DNA from 3 places in the Faecalimonas nexilis genome. Region 1 is predicted to be linked to each of the others. Evidence: predicted binding sites of a transcription regulator. Region 1 holds the regulator's gene; each other region holds the start of a gene.

Region 1 (5,232 bases):
AATCGGAAGATTTACTGCACTGAACAGTGATACTGCTGTCACAACTCCGATTCCCGGCATTCCGGCGCTTCCCATCGAAAGTACAAGGCACATAAAGCACATGATGAGGTATTGACTGATATTCCAACTCTGCCCCGTTGCATTTAGATAGAACATAGCTAACAAAATCGGCCAAATACACGTACAGCCCGCCATTCCAATTGTTGTTCCAAGTGGCGCTGTAAAGTTCGCTACCTCCTCATCTACACCAACCTTATGTATCAGACGGTCAATTGTAATCGGAAGCGAGCCGACACTACTCTGTGTCGTAAATGCTGTCGCCTGTGCATCAAATGTCTTTTTAAAGAATTTGAGCGGACTTATTTTTCCTGCAAATTTCAGAATGAACGCATTTACAACATAAGCCTGTACGAAGCATACCACATAGACAACCGCAACAAGCAGAATCAATTGTACCAAAGCGTCTTTATCACTCAACAGCTGGCTTGCAGACACTGCTGTCAAACATAGCACTGCATATGGAGTCAAATCAATGACGTAGGAAAGAATTCGGAAAATGATCTTCTTCACCGCCTCAATGATACTCTTAAACGGTTTCACTTTATCTTCACCTTCGTCTGATGCTACACTTACATATGCAACCGCAATTGCAACTGCAATAATGATAATAGCCACAACATTGTCTGCTGCCAGATCCCCAAACACATTTGTCGGGAACAAGTTCAAAATGATCTTATCAAAAGATGTCCCCATTTCCTTATATGCGTCAAGTGTTGTACTGGAGACTCCTGCAATGTCGGCAAACACTGCTTGCGCTCCCTTTCCAACCTGTGTTGCCATGCCAAAGACAATTGTAACTACAATCGCAATTGCCGATGAAACCAAAAGCCAGAATACAGACTTTGTTCCAATTCGTTTCATTTTTTCTTTATCGTTTAACTGAATCAATCCTGAAATGACAGAAACAAGAATCACCGGTGCGACAAGTGCCGTAATCAAATTCACATAAATATCGCCGATCAATGCAAGCCATGTCATATAAGAATTGTTCTCGGACGCAAATACGATTCCAAGCACCGCTCCCATTACCATACTGATCAAAATGACAAATGTCCAATTAATTTTATATGCCAGTTTGTTCAACACTTTAAATAAAAGCAAGGCAATGATAAGTACAAGCAAGGCAATCCAATTTACGCTTAAAAGTGCATCCATTTTTAAAACCTCCTCTTTCTTTTCTCAACATTCCTATTATAGTATTGTAAAAAGTCAGAAACAAATTGGTTTTTTTGATATATATATTTGATTTTTCTATAATTTAAAAAATCCTCGCTTTATAAACCTAAAATGATTTATAAAACAAGGATTCTATCGTCCACTCTATTTAATCAATCTCTGTATCTTTTTACTCTTTTCCGTCCCCGCTTCTTTTAGCAGTTCAAAAAGCACTGACTCGTATGTCGTAATAATTGCGCCTTCCTCTTTCATCCGCTGCAATGCAATCTTTTTGTCATTTTCTTTTCTGCTGGAAACACAATTCTCCACAATGACCGGAATAAATCCTGCTGCTTTCAGATCAATCACCGTCTGAAGTACACAAATATGTGTCTCAATCCCGCAGATGATAATATATTTTTTGTCTCTTATCTTTTCTTTTACACCTTCATATGCACTAAACGAAATCTTTTCCACATACTCTTCTGTTCCCGCAGCCGTTGTAATCTCATTAACAGTCTCTCCAAGTCCTTTTGTGTACTGCTGTGTAAGAAACATCGGAACCCCAAGCACATTTAACCCTCGGAGCAAAATGCCAGATTGGCAGATCAAATTTTCCTTTTCGTGCATGACAGGCACTAATTTTTCCTGATAGTCAATGACAAGTGCCGCTGTATGTTCCGCCTCTATTCTCATCTTATATCTCCTCCTTATTTTAGATCCAGTTCAATCGGGCAGTGGTCCGATCCCATCACATCAGTTAAAATTTTTGCGTCTGCAAGCCTGTCTTTCAAACTCTCTGACACACAGAAATAGTCGATTCTCCAGCCGGCGTTCTTTGCTCTTGCACTGAATCGATATGACCACCAAGAGTAAATTCCTTCCATCTCCGGATAAAAATAGCGGAATGTGTCGATAAAACCGGCTTTTAAAACTTCACCGAATTTTGCACGTTCCTCGTCTGTAAAACCGGCATTTTTCCGATTGGTTTTTGGATTTTTCAAATCTATCTCCGCATACGCCACATTCAGATCCCCCGCAAAGATAACCGGTTTCTTCTGTTCCAATCCTTTTAGATATGCAAGAAAATCCGTCTCCCACTGTATGCGGTATGAAAGTCTTGCAAGTTCACTCTGTGAATTTGGCGTGTACACGGTCACAAAATAAAACTCCTCAAATTCCAGTGTAATAACACGCCCCTCTTTGTCATGCTCCTCTATCCCGATGCCATATTGTACCGACAATGGTTCCTTTTTTGTAAACACAGCCGTCCCGGAATATCCTTTTTTCTCTGCATAATTCCAATATTGATGGTATCCTTCCAATTCCAAATCTAGCTGTCCTGCCTGCATCTTACTCTCCTGAATACAGAAAATATCTGCATCCGCCTCCTGGAAAAATTCTAAAAATCCTTTCTGCACACACGCACGAATTCCATTTACGTTCCACGATATCAGTTTCATCTTTCTTCTCCTTCCTGATAATATACTTTTTCTAAAAACAGTCCTCTCGCCGGCGCTAAAAAGCCGGTCAGTTCTCGTTCTTTCTGTTCAAGAGCCATCTTTATATCTTCAATACTCTTTTCTGCGCATCCTACTTCCAAAAGTGTTCCTGTCAGAATTCTCACCATATGATACAAAAAGCCGGTTCCATAAAATTCAAACTCCAGCCTTGTCCATTTTTTTACAATCTTAATCTCATAGATTGTCCTCACTTTTGATTTCTCATCTTTATTATCCGTAAATGCTGAAAAATCATGTGTTCCTTTCAGATACTCTGCCGCTTTCTTCATATCATCCAGATGTAGTTCCTTCGTAAAATGATATGTATATCTTCTTGTAAAAACACACGGCTTCTTTCGTGTATCGATACAATACTTATACTTTTTCGCCTTTGCACTGTAGCGGCTGTGAAAACTTCCAGGAACAAGCTCCATTTCTTTCACACAGATATCCTCCGGCAAAAGACAGTTCAGTTCTCCCACAAAACTCTCATCTAAAAGCCCCGACACTTTCATGTTTGCCACCTGGCCATTTGCATGAACACCCGCATCCGTTCTTCCGGAGCCATCGATTTCGACCGGATAACCAACGATCTGCTCCACCGTACGTTCTAAAATTGTCTGAATCGTCAGATTGGTCAAATTTTGTCTCTGCCATCCTTTGTATCTTGAACCATCATATACAATTATCATTTTATAATTTCTCATCTATACTGCTCCCTTTACTCAAAATAGAGAGTTCCGTTTCCAGAACTCTCGTATCAAGTGTGTTTATTTATCCAGAATTTTCTTCAATTCTGCCACAAATGTATTCACGTCCTTGAACTCTCTATACACCGACGCAAACCGCACATAGGCAACCGGATCTAAATTCTTAAGCTTTTCCATCACAATCTCTCCAATCAGATTGCTGGAAATCTCTTTTTCTTCCCGCTTAAAAATCTCCGTCTCAATAGCTTCGATCGTCCTTTGAATCGCCTCTGCAGACACCGGTCTTTTATAGCACGCCCGCAAAATGCCGGCCTCAATTTTTGCCCGATCATACTGCTCTCTATTATTATCTTTTTTTATGATAATCAAAGGAATCGTCTCAACCTTCTCATATGTAGTAAATCTTTTCCCGCACTCATCACAGGCTCTTCTTCTTCGAATCGAATTCCCGTCTTCTGCCGGTCTGGAATCAATTACTTTCGTATCTGGATTACTGCAATATGGACACTTCATATTCTGTTCCTCCTCAGGATTTTCTCATATCGTCATTTTAGCAGATAATGGTTAGTCTTTGCAAGTTTTCAGACATTTTTCTTCACATATTTCTACCATGATAATATCCGGACCTACTTTTTTGATACATTCAAATGGAATCACATATTCCGAATCGCATCCAAACAGCCCATGCATCTTCGCCTGCCCCGGTACAACGATCGCCTCAACACATCCTTTGCATAGATCAAATACCAGATCCACCACACACCCAAGCCGCCTGCAGTCACAAAGATTAATCACTTCTTTCTGTCTCAATTCACACAACCGCATCTTTTTTCCCTGACTCATTTATTATTCAGTATATGCCGCTTTCCTCTATGCTGCCATCACTTTTTCACTTTCAAATGCTTTTACAATAATACCCACAAGCAGGAAACCGATTGCAAATGTCATCGCCACCGTCACCCCATACTGTGCCATTGTCACCTCATGACTTAAGATTCCTTTTAAAACCAAAGAAATATTATAAACCGGAATATAGTACATCTTTCCATCTGTGTTTCCTGTAGTGAACATCGTCATCAAACCTACAACAAGCACTACCATATAGAGCGGCATTACATAGGTAGTCGCCTCTTTGATTGTCTTTGCAAACACCGAAGTAAGTGCAATCATCGTAGAATATAAAAACGCAACTCCAATAAGCAGGACTGCAAGCATTGCAATCTGGTTTGCATTCAAACTGATATTCAAATTCTCACCTGATGTTCCAAGCATCGACTTGGACATCAATGGCATAAATGCCACCATCGCTCCCACGTAAATTACTGAAGAAATTCCAGACAACGCCATCAGTGCAAACACTTTTCCGAGCACGATCGAACTTCTCTTGATCGGCGCCACAAGAAGGCTTGCCATTGTTCCTCGTTCTTTTTCACCCGCAATCATATCCGTTCCGATTCCCATTGCCCCTGCAAATAAAAGAATTGTGATAAAATACGGGAGCATCATTCCAAGCGCCTTTCCACTCGCCTTTTGCTCGTCCTGAATGACCATCTTATCGTTGTCAGAATTCACTGTAAACACTGCAATCTGCTCTAAATCTCCCACACGCTCTGTCAGCAGCGTCTGACGGTACGCCTCAAGTACTTCCAAAGAGATCTCTTTATATGCCGCATTAGAATATTCTTCCGACGGATTGTAATAGGTCTTGATCTGTGGAGCCGGATCTCCCTCCTTGTAATCTTGAATCATCTCATCCATATTCTTTGGAAACTCAATCAAAAGATCGGCTTCTCCATCCCGAATCT
Region 2 (5,232 bases), 530 kb from region 1:
ATTTCTCGCAAGCAAATGTTCATCTTCCTTCCACTGATACAAAACCTCGTTTCGCTCCTGCGGCTCGCAGATGGTATCCAGCATGTAGCTGTAACTTTGGCTGTGCACCGCCTCCTGAAATGCCTGAATAGACAGACATAGATTGACCTCATTTGCCGTGATATACTCGCTGATCCCCGGAAGATTTGCCGTCTGGATACTATCAAGAAAAATGAGAAATGACAGAATTTTATCGTATGCCCGTTTTTCTGCTTTCGGAAGATTTCGATAATCTTTAATATCCACTCCCAGATTAATTTCCTCCGGAATCCAGAAATTATTCATCGCCTGGCGATACCAGCCGCTCACCCATGTGTATTTCATATTGTTAAAATCATTGAGATTTGTTGTGTTTCCACCAATCATTTTCCGCTTCTGAACCTGTATATCTCCGTTCGGATTAAAAAGCGGTCTTTTCTTTAATTGTTCCATTATTCCATCCCTTTCTGTTGCCATTTACTAAGAAGAGCAGACTTCACATTCCTCCACTTCCAAACTTTTTGAACGTATATAATAAATCGTTTTCACACCTTCTTCCCACGCAAGAATATAAAGATCCAACACTTTTCGGAACGTATACTCGTTCGTAATATAAAGATTCATGCTCTGTGCCTGATCGATATGACGCTGACGCACTCCACAGGCGCGCACGGACCACTTCTGATCGATGTAGTGTGCATTTTTGTAATACCAGAACGTCTCCATAGAAAGCTCCGGTGCAACACGCGGCATCAATCCATTTTTCTTTTCTTCGAGGAAATACCGATTCATGATCGGGTCAAGTCCTGCACTCGTTCCGGCGATAATGCTTGTACTGCTCGTCGGCGCTATCGCTAAAAGGTAAGCATTTCGGAGTCCCTGCTGTTTCACTTTTTCCCGAAGCTGATTCCATTTTTCTGTCTTCAAATGTCGTTTATCAAAATATTTTCCTGTCTGCCAATCGCTTCCCTCAAAATATGTGTAACTTCCCTTTTCTTTCGCAATCTCGCTGCTCGCCTCAATCGCAGCATAATGGATTTTAGAAAATACGTCCCCGACAAATTGTAAATGCTGCTCGCTCTCCCATGAAATTCCCTGTTTTGCAAGCATATGGTGATACCCACTCACACCCAGTCCGATCGGGCGATATTTCTCATTATTGATTTTCGCATATGGAACAGGAAAGAAATTCAGATCAATGACATTGTCAAGCGCCCGCACCGCACATTTTGTAATATCCGCAATCTCTTCCCCGTCTTCCACGTTCAGATGTCCCAGAGACAGGCTCGCCAGATTACATACAACAAACTCGCCCGGTTTTGTGACCGTGACAACCACTGTTTCTCCATTCACCGTTTCCACTCGCTCTTCCACTTCTTCGATTCCGCTCATATTCTGCGCAATCTCCGTACAAAGATTACTGCAATAAATCATGCCTTTATGTCCATTTGGATTCATGCGGTTGACATGATCCCGATTAAATGTAAACGGTGTTCCGGTCTCCACTGCGCTTTTGATAATCAGCCGGATAATGTCTTTAATCGGAACGACTCTCTTTTTAATCTGATCATCCTGCACACAGTCCAAATATTTTTCTTTCCACGCTTCTCCATAACAGTCTTCCAGCGCATAGCCCTTCACCGTCAAAATCTCGTGAGGACACATCAGATACCAGTCTCCCTCGATATTGTCTCTTGCCTGCTCCCAAAAATAATCCGGGTAGCAGACCGCCGGGAACACATCATGCGCCTTCATCCGGTCATCCCCATTATTTGTTCGCAAATTCAAAAACTCCGGCAGATCTCTGTGCCACACATCAAGATAAACTGCAACTGCCCCTTGGCGCACACCAAGCTGATCAACTGCGACCGCCGTGTCGTTTGCAAGACGAATCCAACGTATCACACCTCCTGCTGCCCCCTCAAATCCTCGGATAGCGCTTCCGCTTGCCCGCACTTTTCCAAAATACATTCCCATTCCTCCACCAAATTTACTTACTTTGGCAAAATTATCGATACTTCGGTAAATTCCATTTAAACTATCCGGAACAATATCGATGAAGCAGGAAGAAAGTTGGTGATACGGCTTTCTTGCATTCGATAACGTCGGTGTCGCCATCGTCACTTGAAGTTTACTGAGCATATCGTAAAAGCGTTTTACCCAAAGCGCCCTGTCTTTCTGCTCTTTCATCGCCAAATGCATGGCAATTCCAAGAAACATCTCCTGTGGGCTTTCCAGCGCCACACCTTGTCCGGTGTGGATCACATAACGGTTGAGCAGCAATTCCAATCCCGAATACGTAAATAAATCATTTCTTTCAGGAGCTAAAAATGTCTCAAATTCATCGATTTCCTCTTTCGTATAATTCTCCAAAATATACTGTCCATATAGCCCCCGCCCTGTCAGATATACAATTTTTTCATACAGTGTTGTAATCTGACATGATTCTTCCGCTTTCCTCAGTTCTCTTTCAAAAGTAAACAACAACAGCCTCGCTGCAATCATCTCCCATTTTGGGGCTTCCTGTGTAGTCAACTCCACAGCCGCCTTGATCAAAAGTTGCAGATTTTCTTCTATTGAGAGTTCTGGTTTCTGAAATGTCAGAAATTTATCTTCCAATATTCCCAGATAATATATATCTTCCGGGAAATCTTTCTGAATCGCTTCCATATAAGAGGCAATTTCTGTAAACTTTTCAAACGTCTCTATCATCTTTTTTCTATTTCCCATATTTTTACCTCATTACTATTTATAGTATTTTCTAAAACAGAATACCACAATATATAGTTGTTTTCAACCAAAAGAATACATTTCACTCTACACAATTACTATATGCAAAAAGGCACATGACTCTACATCATGTGCCCATTATCCGTTCGTTCTTAAATTTGTTCTAAAGCCTGCCCAATATCTTCTAAGATATCTTCAATATGTTCTGTTCCAATGGACAGTCTGACTGTACTATCATAAATCTGCTGCTCTTCCAATTCTTCTTTTGACAGTTGTGAATGTGTTGTTGTCGCCGGATGAATAACGAGGCTCTTTACATCCGCCACATTCGCAAGCAGTGAAAAAATCTGTAGACTGTCAATAAATTTGTGTGCTTCTTTTTCACCGCCAACAATATCAAATGTAAAGATCGAACCTGCACCATTTGGAAAATATTTTTCATATAATGCGTGATCCGGATGTTCTGATAAAGATGGGTGATTTACACGCTTTACTTTCGGGTGATTTTCCAAAAATGCTACAACTTTTTTTGTGTTCTCTATATGTCTTTCCAATCTCAGTGACAAAGTCTCCACACCTTGCAGTAAAAGGAAAGCATTAAATGGAGAAATGCACGCTCCTTTGTCTCTCAGCAAAATTGCTCTGATATATGTCACAAAAGCAGCCTCCCCGGCGGCATCCACAAAGGAAATACCGTGGTAGCTCGGATTTGCCTCTGCAATGTTCGGATATTTTCCGGATTTCTTCCAATCAAACTTTCCGGAATCTACAATAATACCTCCGAGAGATGTCCCATGACCGCCAATGAACTTTGTTGCAGAATGTACAACGATATCCGCTCCATATTGAATCGGTTGAATAAGATATGGGGTTCCAAATGTGTTGTCAATCACAAGCGGAATATTATGTCTATGTGCAATCTCGGCAATCGCTTCTATGTCCGGGATATCGCTGTTTGGGTTACCTAATGTCTCAAGATAAATCGCTTTCGTCTGTTCCTGTACCGCATCTTCTACTTCCTGAATGTCGTGTACATTGACAAATGTCGTCTGTATTCCCTGTCTTGTAAGAGTGTTCTCCAACAAATTATAGGTGCCTCCGTATATCGTCTTCTGTGCTACAATATGGTCACCTGCCTGTGCGAGTGCCTCAATCGTATACGCAATCGCTGCAGCTCCGGATGCAACTGCCAATGCCGCCACACCACCTTCTAATGCAGCGATTCTTTTTTCCAACACATCTTGTGTAGAGTTCGTCAATCTTCCATAGATGTTTCCCGCATCGCTAAGTCCAAATCTGGCTGCGGCATGTGCAGAATCGTGAAACACATACGATGTCGTCTGATAAATCGGTACTGCTCTCGCATCTGTTGCAACGTCTGCCTGTTCCTGTCCTACATGTAACTGTAATGTCTCAAATCTATATCCCATATTTTCTACCTCTCTTTTTATCAAATTGTCTGGTTCTCGATTTTCTTAACAATCACAGCACATTCGCCCATTTCTGAAATTATGTCTCAACATTAAAAACACTATTTTCATATACCCCATCTCCAATGCTTTTTTATTTCTTAGATATTACCCCTTAATTCCTACCTTGTCAATATGTTTTATGGGCTTTTTGTATCTTTTCTAGAAACAGTAACAGTATTTAATTGCTCAATTCACTTAATTTGACTTCGTCAACTAGAATCGAGCTAATATCCGTCTTCTCTAAATACTCTACAATTTCATCTCGCTTTCCTGAGATACAATAATTCTTTGCTTCCAACACATCTAATTGTTTCGCATCTTCATAACATTCTCTCAGTGCACTCTCTTTCCCTTCACCCGGAAATACATATTTACTGCTTTGTAAATCTAAAGAGTTCCATATATCCATATGGTCCAGCAAATCTTTTAAGTGAGAAAGATACGTCTCTTTCAACTGCGCCTCTGTCATCTCTGTTCGCGCTGCATCCTCTCCACCAATCAAAGAATCCCGCAACGCAAGCCCTCCTTGAAACGATGAATTTGGCTGATAGACTTCCACCCATTGCACATCCACAGCTTCTTTCCGAAGTTCTTCCACCACTTTCGGACTCTCTGCCCCGACAGAAAGATATAAAATCGAAGATTCCGGAAGTTCTTTGATTTTTTCAAGATATTTTTCTTTTTCTTCATATGGATTCTCAAATCGATTTGCCCGAAATGAAGTTACGAATCCACTGTCTCTCCAGTTCACATATTTTCCAAACTTCATATCAACCCACACATTTGGCGCACCATAAATCACCGGACTTCTCCGGTCTGTAATTTGCATAGACAACTCATATCCTGCAAATCCCTTTTTCTTTACTTTTAATGCAACGAGTTCCGCATACGGCTGTGTCGTCTCCCAATAATTTTTCAGAGTTGTCTGCATCTGACTGTGCTCTCCCTCATTTAGCTTTGCCGGGTTGATAAAAATTGCATTTAAAAATGGATTAATAATAAGCAACAGCAC
Region 3 (5,232 bases), 1.2 Mb from region 1:
ATAAGAATAAGGGATTGGAGATTGCACTTCCTAAAAATTATTATCCAGATGACAATTTTGAGAACAGACCGCTTTTGACATGGCGCTCACATGCAAATAACTTATATACAAACTGGGTGAATTATTATGTATATCAGGTGACGCCGTATGACTTGTACGGAACACCGTTTTAATGCGGGATCTACGGGATTTGTTGAAAAGTCAAAGTATCGTAAAATGATGTTAAATATCGGGCAGTATTGCAAAATTGGGAGTACAAAGGGAGTATAAAAAAGCCCTTATGGGAGTACAAAAAGTATGATATAAACTGTCTTTTGGAACAATATTATGAGGGCGTATTGTGTAAGTGCAATATGCCCTTAAATTTATGAGAAAAGTAATGCTAAAGACTAGGAAATGTGATAGAATGGCAGGAATAAACAGATTTGAAATTATGGAGGTGTAGTAATGCACAAAACTATATTGATTGAAGAAATTACCATTGAGAATGTAACAGAAAAAATAAATGAAAAAGTACAAGAAATGGGAAAAGACGGTTATCAGATTAAAACCATGTCCTTTTGGGGAACAGATAAAGTTGTGTTGATTTTCAAAAAAGGGCTAAAAGGAAGTTTGCTATAACTTCCAGCTTGTAGAACTGAAAAGCATAAAATTATAGAGAAAAGTACCTGTCAAAGAATCTTTGCGTAACTATATATGTAATGTAAGATGTTGATTGCTTTACTTTAGATATTATTTTGGGGATAATAATATTCAAAGGAGGACGAAAATATGAACAAGGTAACAACACAGGAAAGGGCGAGATATTATGAATATAGGAAATCAAATATTGAATATTCGTAAAGAAAAACAATTAACACAAGAGGAGTTTGGCAGATTATTTCATGTTACTCGACAAACTGTTTCAAATTGGGAAAACGGAAAAAGTTATCCTGATCTGCAAATTCTTGTAAGCATGAGTAATCAATTTGATATTTCTCTTGATACATTATTAAAGGAGGATTCGAAGATGGTACAATCTATGGATAAAGAAAGAGCAATGGGCATAATAAAACATGAAAAATCAATTGTAGATTTTTTTACAGGTGCTGGAACAGGAATTGCTGTATCTTGTTTATTTTCCCCAGATTCATCGATAAGAACTACAGTCATTATTGTTGCAATTATAATGATAGGTATAGGTTGGTATAAAAAATCAAAGAATGATAAAAAGGTATTTCAATATATTAAAGAACATGATTAAATGAATTTTGGTAATAACAAATTTCAGTTGTAGCAGACAGTTTTTTGATTGACTGTCTGCTTTTCTCTTTTTAATCATAATTGATAGTGGTGCTATAAAATGGTTCATATCCGTTGTGAAAAGACCATTTAGAGTGATATAGATTGATTGCAAGGATAGTGGGAGTTCCATTGATTTGGTTATGTTCTGCTTCGATTTCCGCTACCACTTCATCGGTATTCCAGTATTGATATACGATAACTTGTAATTCGGTATCACGATTAGCGCCAGAGCATGGGAGTACAAAGAACTTCAAAATAGGCTGTCAATAGATGACGGCCTATTTTTTTATCCAAAAATATGGAAGAGAGAATCTGATATTTTTGTCTATTATTCCGATTTGACGAAAGACCATCAGAGTGATAGTATTAGTATTACACGGAAATACTGTATATAGTGATTTGAAATTGGATTAACACTAAATATAGATGATAATATAAAATGGAAAGGAAGAGACGGATGATCAGAGTAATCAAAAAAGATGGGACAAAAGAAGAGTTTAACGTACAGAAAGTGGTTGTTGCGGTCAATAAGTCAGCATATCGTGCGTTGATCAAGTTTACAGATGAGGAGCTGCAATTTATCTGCCAGTTTGTAGAAGAAGAAGTAGAAAAGATGGACACAGAAGAGATCCGTATCGCACAGATGCACAATGTTGTGGAGGGAGCTCTTGAAAAGGTCAACCCGACTGTTGCAAAAAGTTATAGAGATTACCGCAATTATAAGCAGGATTTTGTTCAGATGTTAGATGAGGTTTACAAAAAAAGCCAGTCTATCATGTATATCGGAGATAAAGAGAACAGTAATACAGACAGTGCGCTTGTGTCTACAAAAAGAAGTTTGATTTTTAACGAACTGAATAAAGAGCTTTATAAGAAATTTTTCCTGACAGTGGAAGAAATTCAGGCAATCCGTGAAGGTTATATTTATATTCATGATATGTCTGCGAGAAGAGATACAATGAACTGTTGCCTGTTTGATGTGCAGAATGTTTTGAGCGGCGGATTTGAGATGGGTAATCTTTGGTATAATGAGCCGAAGACATTGGATACAGCATTTGATGTAATTGGAGATATCGTGTTAAGTGCTGCGAGTCAGCAGTACGGCGGATTTACAGTGCCAAGCGTAGATGATATTTTAGAGCCATATGCAGAAAAATCTTATAAAAGACATTTGGAAAAATATATATCTTTAGGACTTCCGCAAGAAAAAGCTGAGGAAGTAGCGTGGAAAGATCTGGAAAAAGAGATGGAGCAGGGATTCCAGGGATGGGAATATAAATTTAATTCCGTGTCATCCAGCCGTGGGGATTATCCGTTTATCACTGTGACAGCAGGGACAAACACTTCAAAATATGGAAAACTTGCCACGATCAAGATGCTTCAGGTGCGTCAGGAAGGACAGGGCAAGGAAGGACATAAGAAGCCGGTTCTTTTCCCGAAACTTGTATTTTTATATGATGAGAATCTTCATGGACCGGGGAAACCGTTGGAAGATGTGTTTGAAGCGGGAATCGAATGCTCCAGAAAAACAATGTATCCGGATTGGCTGAGTCTGACAGGAAAAGGGTATGTTGCAAGTATGTACAAGCAATACGGAAAGATTATCAGCCCGATGGGATGCCGTGCATTCCTTTCACCATGGTATGAAAGAGGAGGCATGACTCCGGCGGATGAAAAAGATACACCAGTATTTGTGGGACGATTTAATATTGGTGCGGTAAGTCTGCATCTGCCTATGATTTATGCAAAAGCAAAACAGGAAAGCAGAGATTTCTATGAGGTGCTGGATTATTATTTGGAACTGATTCGTCAGCTTCATATCCGCACATATGATTATCTTGGAGAGATGAAGGCATCAACGAACCCGCTTGCATATTGTGAAGGCGGTTTCTATGGCGGACATTTGGGGCTGTATGACAAAATCAAGCCGTTGTTAAAATCAGCAACTGCATCTTTCGGAATCACAGCATTCAACGAATTGCAACAGCTGCACAATAAAAAATCATTGGTAGAAGATGGGGCATTTGCACTTGAGGTGCTGGAATATATTAATAAGAAAGTCAATCAGTTCAAAGAGGAAGATGGTCACTTATATGCAATTTATGGAACACCGGCAGAAAATCTGTGTGGAGTGCAGGTTCAGCAGTTCCGTAAAAAATACGGCATTATCGAGAATGTATCTGACAGAGAATATGTAAGTAACAGTTTTCACTGTCATGTAACGGAAGATATTACGCCGATTGAAAAACAGGATTTAGAAGGACGTTTTTGGGATTTGAGTAACGGTGGTAAGATCCAGTATGTCAAATATCCGATTAACTATAATAAGGAAGCAATCAAATCGCTTGTAAGAAGAGCGATGGATATGGGCTTCTATGAGGGGGTTAATCTGTCGCTTGCATATTGTGATGACTGCGGACATGAAGAGTTGTCGATGGATGTATGTCCGGAATGCGGAAGTACTAACTTGACAAAGATTGAGCGTATGAATGGATATTTATCTTACTCCCGCGTCAAGGGAGATACACGTCTGAACGACGCAAAAATGGCGGAAATAGCGGAAAGGAAGAGCATGTAATATGCGTTATCATAATATTACAAAAGATGATATGTTAAACGGAGATGGTCTTCGTGTTGTACTATGGGTATCTGGTTGTGTGCATTGCTGTAAGGAATGCCATAATCCTATCACCTGGGATCCGAATGGAGGATTGGAATTTGATGAGTCGGCAAAACAGGAGATTTTTGATGAATTAGAGAAAAGTTATGTCAGCGGTATCACTTTTAGTGGAGGTGATCCGCTTCATATCAACAACGTGTATGAAGTGACAGCGCTTGCAAAAGAAATCAAAGAAAAATATCCGACAAAGACAATTTGGTTATATACCGGATCTACGTGGGAACAGATTCAGACGATGAAACTGATGAAATATGTAGATGTGCTTGTGGATGGAGAGTTTGAAGTAGATAAAAAGGATGCTACGCTACATTGGAAGGGAAGTTCCAATCAGAAGGTGATTGATGTACAAAAGACATTAGAAAAAGGAGAAATTGTATTACATGAAGAGGATTGCTAAGTTTCACAAAGTAAGTTTTGAACAATTTAAAGAAGGATGGATAGATACATTTGGTGAGGCGGGAGAAAGCGAGATCCAAAAGATTTATGATGCTGTCAAACTGCCGAAAAGAGCAACTTCGGGTTCGGCGGGATATGATTTCTATACCCCGATATCGTTGACAATTCAACCGGGAGAGACAGTGAAGATTCCGACCGGAATCCGTGTGGAGATGGAAGAAAACTGGGTTTTAAAATGTTATCCGAGAAGTGGACTTGGTTTTAAATTTCGTCTGCAGCTTAATAATACGGTTGGTATTATCGACAGTGATTACTTTTATTCGGACAATGAAGGGCATATTTTTGCAAAACTGACAAATGATACGAATGAAGGAAAGATTGTAGAACTTTCTGAGGGAACCGGATTTATGCAGGGAATCTTCGTAGAATATGGGATTACAATAGATGATGATGTGACCGAAGTAAGAAACGGTGGATTTGGAAGCACAACAAAATAAGAGGAATGCAGTATAAAACCTCCACATTTGGGAATTCTAACCAAGAGATGACAAATGTGGAGGTTTTTGTATGGTAGATAAAAAAGTGACAAAACAGGTGAAAGCATCGCTTCAGGAAAATGTGACGTATTTAAACAGCATACTTCCGGTCAGTGAAAGTTTTGACCTGATTCAGCGTGATATGATTATCGGAGAAAAGCAGAGTACATTTTACTTCATTGATGGATTTACGAAAGATGAGACAATGCTTAAAATCATGACATCTTTTTTTGCGTTGAAAAAAGACGATATGCCAAGTAATGCAACCGGGTTTTCAAAGATGGCGCTTCCGTATGTGGAAGTGGACATTATTGCTGATTTTGATATGATCATCCG

What was found. The regulator NrdR, encoded in region 1, represses ribonucleotide reductase genes. The targets are predictions, from matches to a motif close to CACAANATNTTGTG.
Region 2: the regulator NrdR is predicted to act here: its motif matches at 2,794-2,807, upstream of AC6I5B_RS07225 (ribonucleoside-diphosphate reductase subunit alpha).
Region 3: the regulator NrdR is predicted to act here: its motif matches at 1,668-1,681, upstream of nrdD (anaerobic ribonucleoside-triphosphate reductase).

What each region holds. Positions count from the first base shown of each region.
Region 1 covers NZ_AP029189.1:904,345-909,576, reverse strand. Annotated here, with positions in the region: gene AC6I5B_RS04470 (dicarboxylate/amino acid:cation symporter) at 1-1,215, opposite strand, end outside; gene AC6I5B_RS04465 (isochorismatase family protein) at 1,381-1,911, opposite strand; gene AC6I5B_RS04460 (exodeoxyribonuclease III) at 1,926-2,678, opposite strand; gene truA (tRNA pseudouridine(38-40) synthase TruA) at 2,675-3,424, opposite strand; gene nrdR (transcriptional regulator NrdR) at 3,488-3,940, opposite strand; gene AC6I5B_RS04445 (PRC-barrel domain-containing protein) at 3,992-4,252, opposite strand; gene AC6I5B_RS04440 (ABC transporter permease) at 4,298-5,232, opposite strand, start outside.
Region 2 covers NZ_AP029189.1:1,437,192-1,442,423, reverse strand. Annotated here, with positions in the region: gene AC6I5B_RS07230 (ribonucleotide-diphosphate reductase subunit beta) at 1-471, opposite strand, end outside; gene AC6I5B_RS07225 (ribonucleoside-diphosphate reductase subunit alpha) at 499-2,748, opposite strand; gene AC6I5B_RS07220 (O-acetylhomoserine aminocarboxypropyltransferase/cysteine synthase family protein) at 2,901-4,178, opposite strand; gene AC6I5B_RS07215 (hypothetical protein) at 4,399-5,232, opposite strand, start outside.
Region 3 covers NZ_AP029189.1:2,101,385-2,106,616, reverse strand. Annotated here, with positions in the region: gene metA (homoserine O-acetyltransferase MetA) at 1-173, shown strand, start outside; gene AC6I5B_RS10755 (hypothetical protein) at 448-621, shown strand; gene AC6I5B_RS10750 (helix-turn-helix domain-containing protein) at 809-1,243, shown strand; gene nrdD (anaerobic ribonucleoside-triphosphate reductase) at 1,742-3,862, shown strand; gene nrdG (anaerobic ribonucleoside-triphosphate reductase activating protein) at 3,864-4,361, shown strand; gene AC6I5B_RS10735 (dCTP deaminase/dUTPase family protein) at 4,345-4,857, shown strand; gene AC6I5B_RS10730 (spore germination protein) at 4,928-5,232, shown strand, end outside.